2 regions of the Bacillus sp. FJAT-42376 genome follow, and region 1 is predicted to be linked to the other one. Evidence: riboswitches for the same ligand, from Rfam matches in the RefSeq annotation. Region 1 holds a riboswitch; the other holds the start of a gene.
The links. A riboswitch is a leader RNA that binds a small molecule or an ion and turns the genes downstream of it on or off. The one in region 1 is predicted to bind thiamine pyrophosphate.

Region 1 (4,426 bases):
GGCATGATGATTTGACGTCATCCCCACCTTCCTCCGGTTTGTCACCGGCAGTCACCTTAGAGTGCCCAACTGAATGCTGGCAACTAAGATCAAGGGTTGCGCTCGTTGCGGGACTTAACCCAACATCTCACGACACGAGCTGACGACAACCATGCACCACCTGTCACTCTGTCCCCCGAAGGGGAACCTTCTATCTCTAGAAGTGGCAGAGGATGTCAAGACCTGGTAAGGTTCTTCGCGTTGCTTCGAATTAAACCACATGCTCCACCGCTTGTGCGGGCCCCCGTCAATTCCTTTGAGTTTCAGTCTTGCGACCGTACTCCCCAGGCGGAGTGCTTAATGCGTTAGCTGCAGCACTAAAGGGCGGAAACCCTCTAACACTTAGCACTCATCGTTTACGGCGTGGACTACCAGGGTATCTAATCCTGTTCGCTCCCCACGCTTTCGCGCCTCAGCGTCAGTTACAGACCAGAGAGTCGCCTTCGCCACTGGTGTTCCTCCACATCTCTACGCATTTCACCGCTACACGTGGAATTCCACTCTCCTCTTCTGCACTCAAGTCCTCCAGTTTCCAATGACCCTCCCCGGTTGAGCCGGGGGCTTTCACATCAGACTTAAAAGACCGCCTGCGCGCGCTTTACGCCCAATAATTCCGGACAACGCTTGCCACCTACGTATTACCGCGGCTGCTGGCACGTAGTTAGCCGTGGCTTTCTGGTTAGGTACCGTCAAGGCGCGGGCAGTGACTCCCGCACTTGTTCTTCCCTAACAACAGAGCTTTACGATCCGAAAACCTTCATCACTCACGCGGCGTTGCTCCGTCAGACTTTCGTCCATTGCGGAAGATTCCCTACTGCTGCCTCCCGTAGGAGTCTGGGCCGTGTCTCAGTCCCAGTGTGGCCGATCACCCTCTCAGGTCGGCTACGCATCGTCGCCTTGGTGAGCCATTACCTCACCAACTAGCTAATGCGCCGCGGGCCCATCTGTAAGTGACAGCATAACCGTCTTTCAATTCCGAACCATGCGGTTCGAAAGGTTATCCGGTATTAGCTCCGGTTTCCCGGAGTTATCCCAGTCTTACAGGCAGGTTGCCCACGTGTTACTCACCCGTCCGCCGCTGATCTCCGAAGAGATCCGCTCGACTTGCATGTATTAGGCACGCCGCCAGCGTTCGTCCTGAGCCAGGATCAAACTCTCCAAAAAGTAGTTTGACTAGCTCTTGTTTGTTGCTCTAGAATTAACGTTGGCACTTCGATTTGTTTAGTTTTCAAAGATCATTTTGTATCCGCTTCATTAGCGGCTTTAATAATATATCACGCTGTTCCCTATGAGTCAACAACTTTTTAATTTTTTATTTCAAAAGCGTTTCTCTGTTTCAGCGACGTTTATTAATATACCACTATATTTCTAATTGCACAATGTTTTTTTGAAAATTAGTTTTGAATTTTGTACTGGTATTTTTCAAGATCAATTTTCTTTCCATCATTTATAATTACTCCTTCCATAGTAAGAGCTTTTTGCTGCCGCTCCAGTACGTGCTCATCTTTTATGGAAAGTTCTCCTTTTGAGTTAATTACCCGATGCCATGGCAAATTGTGTTTCCTGCTCATGGAATGCAGAATTCTTACAACCTGCCTCGCCGCTCTCGGACTACCTGCTGCAAAAGCAATTTGCCCGTAAGTCATCACCTTTCCTTCAGGAATATTTCTTAAAATGTGAATAACCCGTTCTGTAAATGGCTCCACTTCATTTCCCCCTTTCCATTGACATTCTCCATACTACCAGATAAACAAGAGTTTTTTTCCAAATAATCATTGTCGAATTTTGTTCAGTGGTGTATAGTAAAGACAATTAAATACATCGGTATACGACCACAAGGGGAGCCTTAGGCTGAGAGTGAACGTTCTGTTCTAGACCCTTTGAACCTGTTAGTTAACACTTGCGTAGGGATGTGGCTTGATCGTTTAATTTCGTGATTAAAGCAGTGCGTGGAGGCAAGCAGGTATCCCCGCATTGCTTTTTTATTTTCTCCTTTTGGTCGGTTTCCGTGAAAGAGGAGTCTTTATGAAAAATCAAAAACTGCTATTTTTATCAGAAACTGCTATACTAACCGCTTTAGCCTTATTGCTCGATATGCTTTCCAGCTTTATTATCAAAATGCCTCAGGGCGGCTCTCTGTCGCTTGGAATGATCCCGATTTTTATCATGTCCTTCAGATGGGGATTGAAAGGCGGATTGCTCACAGGCCTGTTAACCGGTATTTTGCAGCCGTTTTTAAGCACTCCATTTATTGTTCATCCGGCGCAGGCTATTTTAGACTATCCGCTTCCATTTATGCTGGCAGGAATGAGCGGTTTATTTTCAAGCTGGGTACACTCCGCATTGAAGCTAAATAAATGGAGCGCTTTGACAGCTATTATGACTGCTACTTTTGCCGGATCTATCCTCCGCCTGGCTTCACACGTTTTATCCGGTGTTGTCTTTTTCGGCTCATACGCTCCAAAAGGAACTCCAGTCTTTACGTACTCCTTTGTCTATAATGCTACTTGGATTATTCCAACATGGATCATTGCAGGCATAGCGGTGTGGCTTGTTGTGATGAACTCACCCGGAATCATTAAAAGTACTCATAAAAAAACCGTAAGCCTCTGAGGCTTACGGTTTTTCTGTTTTTATAAGGTTCGCGATCAGAACATAGCGTTTAGGCGCAGAACCAATGAAGTTAAATGGATAGCAAGTGGATACCGTTAATGTCGCTCTTGGTTTAGGGACAATAACAGTCCGATCATCTGCATCTACGATACGGACTTTTCGGATTTTATAAGTAAACCGGCCCGCCGACGTAGTCACAATCAGATGGTCACTCACCCCAACTTTGCCAAGTTCCCTGAATACTGTATCGCGATGTCCGGATAATACAGAATTGTCCTTTTCCCCCGGGAGCACGGAATCTGCAAAATGCCCGACCCCTTTTTCAAGTTCGTCTTCATCCGTCCCATGATAGATGGGCAGAGAAGCCTGGAGTTTTGGTATGAAAAGTTCTCCCAGTTCCTCACCTGCTGCAGGTCTTTTCTTATATAAAGGAGCAGGTGTTTTTAGGGCAATATTTTTTGAACTGGAGGGCACCGCCTTTGCAGTGGATTCCTGGTCTTTATGATGTTCATAAAAAAAGTATGCTTTGGCGAATTTAAATGCATTGGTACTCGTCACATATAGTCCTGCTGAAAAAAGAATCACGGCAATAAAAAGAAGAAGCAAATGCTTCTTCTTACTTAATAGAAGGAAATGCTTCATCAGAATGACTTACTGACCTTTCTCCCAATCAGGAAAGCTGCACCCATCAAAGCTGCGCCTGCCAGCATCCAGTCGGCATGATATCCGGCTGTTTTTGGCATCTTTGCACCTCTAATTGTCGCTTCCGGTTTGGAAGTGCGGTTCTTAACGGCAGAGACTGCTTCAGACGTTTCTTTCATATCCTGTCCTGTTTGCTTGATTAATTCAGATCCAATCATTTCAGATGTAAGGGTCATATCCAAAATCAGTTTATTGTCCAGATCATAAAGTTCAATAAACAGGTCGGCCCCATCTACATCCTTTAGGCTCATCATGGTTTGAAGCGTCAGTTCTTTCTTAATGCCATCCTTAACCAGATAATACTTTGCCTGCAGTTCCAGAAGATCCATCATATCTCCATATATCGAGATCATCTCTTGTATATCTTTTTCAGACAGCTCATCTACACTTTCAAAGTCACTGATGGCCATCATTCGGTCTCCAAGCTGCATAAGCTGTGATTCAAGGTATGGATTATTTTGATACACTTTTTCAAAATGAGCAGCAAGGCGTTCAAATTCTTCTTGAGTCAAACCAAGACCATTGAAAATATCCTCAAACTGCCCCTCCATATCCGGGAGCTCCATTGAGTTATAAATATCCTCATCTAATTCTTCTATTGACTGATAATCTTCCAGTGAAAGATTATGCTCTTTCATAAATTGATCAAATTCTTCCCGTGAAGCAAAATCGTAGCTCTCCCATAATTCCTGAAGAGTTTCATCGTTGATTTCGGTAGGATAATCCCCTGCGATTTGGATGGTTTCCAGCAGGAAATTCTCAAAGTAAAAAATATCCTGGATTTTTTCGCCTTCGTACAAATCCCCGTTTTCCATTAGAAGATCTGTCAATTGTTCTTCAGTAAGTTCATATTTTGCAAGAATTTCTGCAAGAACATCATCGGTTACTCTTCTTCCTAGATGATTTCTTAACTCTTCTACACTATTAAATTCATCAAACATTTTGTAATCAAAATTTTCCAAGTATGTCTCAAGCTGAGTATGGGTCAGGTTTATCTCTTTTAAATAGTCTTTGTAATGGCTGCTATTTACGTCAATCTTGCCTGCGGCCAGTGCTGTATGCGCGATTAACA
Region 2 (4,426 bases), 2.1 Mb from region 1:
ACGGACCGGAAGCAATGAAAAAATAACGTAGTAGCTTGAAAAATAAGCAAACTGATAGAAAAACATATGCGGTTCCAGTACACCTTTTATAATCAGGAAATTCAAAATTAAAATCGAGAGAAGATTAAAAAGGGCTCCCCCTCCATAGACAAGCGCATGAGTAGCACGGTTATCATACTTTAATCCTTCGTACTGGCAAAAAGAATCCAGAAAATATAAGCGTTTTACAGTAAAGCACTTAAACGTAAACAGCGTTTTCCCTCTTCCGATTGTAAAGGTGCCTTTTCCGCCAAAAACGAGCGCCATAATCGTATGGCCGAGTTGGTGGATGAACGAAGCAATAGGCAGAACAATACAAAGCGACCAGAGGAGCGTGAGCACATCCCGAAGCTCGAACATGATGAAAATCCTCCTTATGTGAATCTGTCTCGCCCGTACTGCCTGTTTTCCCCTAAATTCTGACCTCAAACCAGCGTTTAATCGTGTCATTATTCTGACATTTAAGGTATGATAGAGAAAGAACCACCCTATTCCAAAACAAGGAGGACATGACTCATGCGCTTCGATGATCAGCCCGTAACAGTAGATGAAAATGTAAACGTTTTTGCGGCGATTCCTGAGGACGGTACCGTTATCGGAACGGCCACACAGGAAGAACTTCTAATGGCACAGGATTTGGAGTGCAGGCACCTCGCCCACATGCGTCTAATGGATTCAAACATCCAGATCCAGGGAGTGTCTTATAAGGAGCTTCTTCAGGAATACCTGGAGTTTGAAACAAAATCCGCTGAGTTTTGGAAAGCGATCTATAAAAGACTGGATGTTCCATGGGAATGGATCCTCCGAATCGACTTAGCCCACGCTTATATTTATGTAATTAATCCTTTTGATGATGAAATAGCAGATTGAGAAAAAGCCGTCCTCCTGATTAGGGAGAACGGCTTTTTTGGTCATATGTGTCCCGGAGGCTGCCATTTATCGGAGGTTCTGGATCGGAAATCGGACACTTCAGTCCGCACGCGGATCTATTCCGCTGCAAAAGCCCCGCTTCATATCGTACTCCTAATTTCTATCCGTACCTGACTTGACTGGGATCCTGCCGGCCAGCATTTGTTCCGCGTTTTTTTACCGTACTTCAGCACCGGCCACATCCGGCCATTGTTCCATCGTGTACGCCATTTCCCAAAATGCCAGTTCGTACTTGCAGCTGATGGTAAAGTGCCGGAGCATTTTCTGGCGTTCTTTTTCGGAAGCTTCAAGAGCGAGCTGATCGAGACGCTCGAGCTGTTCGTAAACGAGTTCTTTAAACCATTCTCCGCCGTAGGCTGCAATCCATTCGCGGTAAATCGGCTCTTCCGGCTGACATTCTTTCAGCCGTTCGCCAATTTCGTAATAAATCCAGTAGCACGGCAAAATACAGGCGATGATCTCCCCAAGGCTGCCGGTAACCGCAGAACGATACATGTGGGAAGTGTAGGCGTATGCCGTTGGTGATGGTTCAAAAGCTTGTTTCTCTTCATCGGTGATCTGCAGCAGTGCGGAAAATTTTTCATGAAGCGAAAGCTCTGCTTCGTACGTCCCTTGAGCATGAAAAGCCATCCGGGCTGTGACATGAAGATCATCCGCCATCCCTCCTGCGAGCGCCTGTACTTTGGCAAAGTGGGATAAATAATACGCATCCTGCATGACGTAGTAGCGGAATTTTTCAAGAGGGAGTGTTCCATCGCCGATTCCTTTCACAAATGGATGATTGAAATTCGCCTCCCAAATTGAATCGGTTGCGTTCCTCAGTGTTTCTGTAAAAGATGCCATTTCCGAATTCCCCCTGCATGTTTTTGTGTAAAAATAGGCTCTGTTAGTCTGATGTTGATTGAAGTGGAAGGCGTGAGACTCCGAGCTGAGAGCAGCGGGACAGGTGAGACCCCGCAGCCGCAAAGCGGCGAGGAGGCTCACCGCCCGCCCCGCGGAAAGCTAGCGCCTGAAACGGAAATCAACATCCTAGTTTAACAGAGCTTAAAAATAAAAAACCGCTCTTAGCGGATAAGAGCGGGAAAGATCATAAACAGACAATCTCCCACTTCCCTCCGCTGGTTCAAACCAGATCAGGTTCCAAGGGTCCCGGAGTCTGCTCCGGTCTCAGCCTATTTTAAGGCTCCCCTAGTGGCAATGCGGTATTTTATTTTCCAGGTCCATCATAACATGCAGAGGAAAAAATTCAACTAGCGTTTCATGACAGCCGCCGGTATTTCTTCCATCCAATGATGATCAATCATGATTTTTCCGCCTTCTTTTGCAAACGAATAAATATCTCTCGCCGAAAGCGCCATTTTCAGCGGAAGATCCGGCCTCAGGCTGTACGTCGTTCCCAAGGCGTTGCTTGTCAGTCCTAAACTGCTGAGAAGGTTGATCAGATACATAATCAGCTTATCGGAGTATGGTGAAGTTTTTGTCTCGGCAATAACCGCTCCAGGCAAGGCAGAAACCGAAATGCCGCTCCCCTCCATCAGCTTGCCATACGATTGATACAAATCGATGGCGAGCGTCTCGCCCTTCTTCATATAGTTTTTGACAGCCGGCTCTTTCACTACCTTCGCCAAACCCTTCATGAGCTGCGCGCCGAAATTGTTGTTTTCAACAATATGATAAATGATGGATAGCTCGGTCGCATTGAGCGGTCTCTTGCGGAAATGAAATCCTGCCAGATATTTTTCCTTTTCCACATATTTAGGATGTTCCGGCATCTGTATAACCGGAGGAATCGTTCCATTGCCCACTTGAAGAAGACAATTTGTACACATTCCGAACACTTTATTAGAATGGGCAGACGTTCTCGAGAAAAAATCGTGGATGTCATTTCTGTATACCATCGATAAATGGACGGCGTTCAGTCCGATTCCAAGTTTCATCAGCATGCGCAAAAAACGGATATAAAAATATTGATCGAACAGCCTTTCCGCATTCCGGTTCACATCGGTTTCATCAAACCCTTCAGGAATGGACGCCCCTTCCTTTTTTAAAAGCTGGGCGATTTCTTTCACAAATTTTGTTTCTTCCTGATACGCATAGTGAAGGATGGATGTGATATCTTTCTGGGTCGTGACATCTAATGCATGTTCTATGATCCGAAGCAGCATCGTCTTCTTCTGGTAAGTAGACCACAAATTTGCTAATTCGGACGAAGACATCGGTTTCATCGTTCCAGCCTCATTTCAATAAATAGATGAACTTATTTTTCCATTTGATGGGGATTTTATGAAAAATAAAAAAAGATGACCATAAATGGCCATCCTTCTACTTACTTTTTTCGGTTTTTTAAGGCTTTGCCTACAAGGTTCAATGCTTTTTTCGTTTGGTCAGGATTTTTCTTTGCATAATCCACTACTTTTTTCAAAATGGATGATTTACTGCTCATCAAAATCACCTTCCTTGTTCATGATTATACCACATCTCTTTACGAAAGCAGGCCTGCCTGGTCCATCAGTGTGCCACCGAGCACCGTAAGCACGACGACAAGCCAAGGCGGAAGTTTCCAATAGACAAGAAGAGCAAAAGCTGACAGCGCAAGCGCAAACGCCCCGGCCGAATGGATGGCGCTTGTGAAAACGGGATGATATAAGGCAGCTAAAAGGATCCCGACAACAGCGGCATTCACTCCCATCAGTCCGGCCTGCACGGCCTTTACACTGCGGATTCTGCTCCAGAAAGGGAGAACCCCCATAACGAGCAAAAAGGACGGAAGAAACATCGCCGCTGTTGCAATGAGGGCACCCGGTATGCCGGATATAACCGCTCCTATGTAGGCTGCCAGTGTAAACAGCGGGCCAGGCACAGCCTGAGCCGCGCCATATCCTGCAAGGAATGCATCCTGTGTCACCCAGCCCGGCGGAACGACTTCTTTTTCAAGCATCGGCAAAACGACATGCCCTCCCCCAAAAACGAGGGAGCCAACCCTGTAAAACACATCAAACAAAGCCATAAAAGTGCCGGGGAATACATGCCGCAGAACAGGCAAAAGCACCAGGAGCGCCGCAAATAAAATAAGCGATCCGAAAGCGGCCTTTTTGCTGACCGATACGGCAAGCTTCGGAACTTCAGGAACTTTTTCATTTTTATAGTAAATGCACCCGAAGATTGCAGCTGCTGCGATGATCCCAATCTGGCCCCATGCGGAAGGAATAAACAGGGCACCGATCGCAGCGAGGACAGCAAGTGTTACCCGCGGTCGGTCTGGCGCAAGCGATTTCCCCATTCCCATTACAGCCTGGGCAACAACTGCGACAGCCGTAATTTTCAGTCCCATCAGCCACCCTGCATTCTGAACATCCGACCCCTGGAACAAATGGGCAAATAAAATCAGCGTGAAAACAGATGGCATCGTAAACCCGAACCAGGCGAGGAAGCTTCCGATTACCCCTCCCCGAAGCAA

Region 2: linked by a shared signal. The riboswitch ahead of tenA (thiaminase II) and the one ahead of thiT (energy-coupled thiamine transporter ThiT) in region 1 are both predicted to bind thiamine pyrophosphate.

What each region holds. Positions count from the first base shown of each region.
Region 1 covers NZ_CP033906.1:3,593,016-3,597,441, forward strand. The annotation lists rRNA gene CEF21_RS18075 (16S ribosomal RNA) at 1-1,203, opposite strand, end outside; gene CEF21_RS18080 (MGMT family protein) at 1,434-1,745, opposite strand; TPP riboswitch at 1,867-1,967, shown strand; gene thiT (energy-coupled thiamine transporter ThiT) at 2,065-2,652, shown strand; gene CEF21_RS18090 (class D sortase) at 2,656-3,294, opposite strand; gene CEF21_RS18095 (processed acidic surface protein) at 3,294-4,426, opposite strand, start outside.
Region 2 covers NZ_CP033906.1:1,424,411-1,428,836, reverse strand. The annotation lists gene CEF21_RS07305 (RIP metalloprotease) at 1-399, opposite strand, end outside; gene CEF21_RS07300 (hypothetical protein) at 556-909, shown strand; gene tenA (thiaminase II) at 1,126-1,812, opposite strand; TPP riboswitch at 2,063-2,169, opposite strand; gene CEF21_RS07285 (DUF3231 family protein) at 2,220-3,194, opposite strand; gene chrA (chromate efflux transporter) at 3,452-4,426, opposite strand, start outside.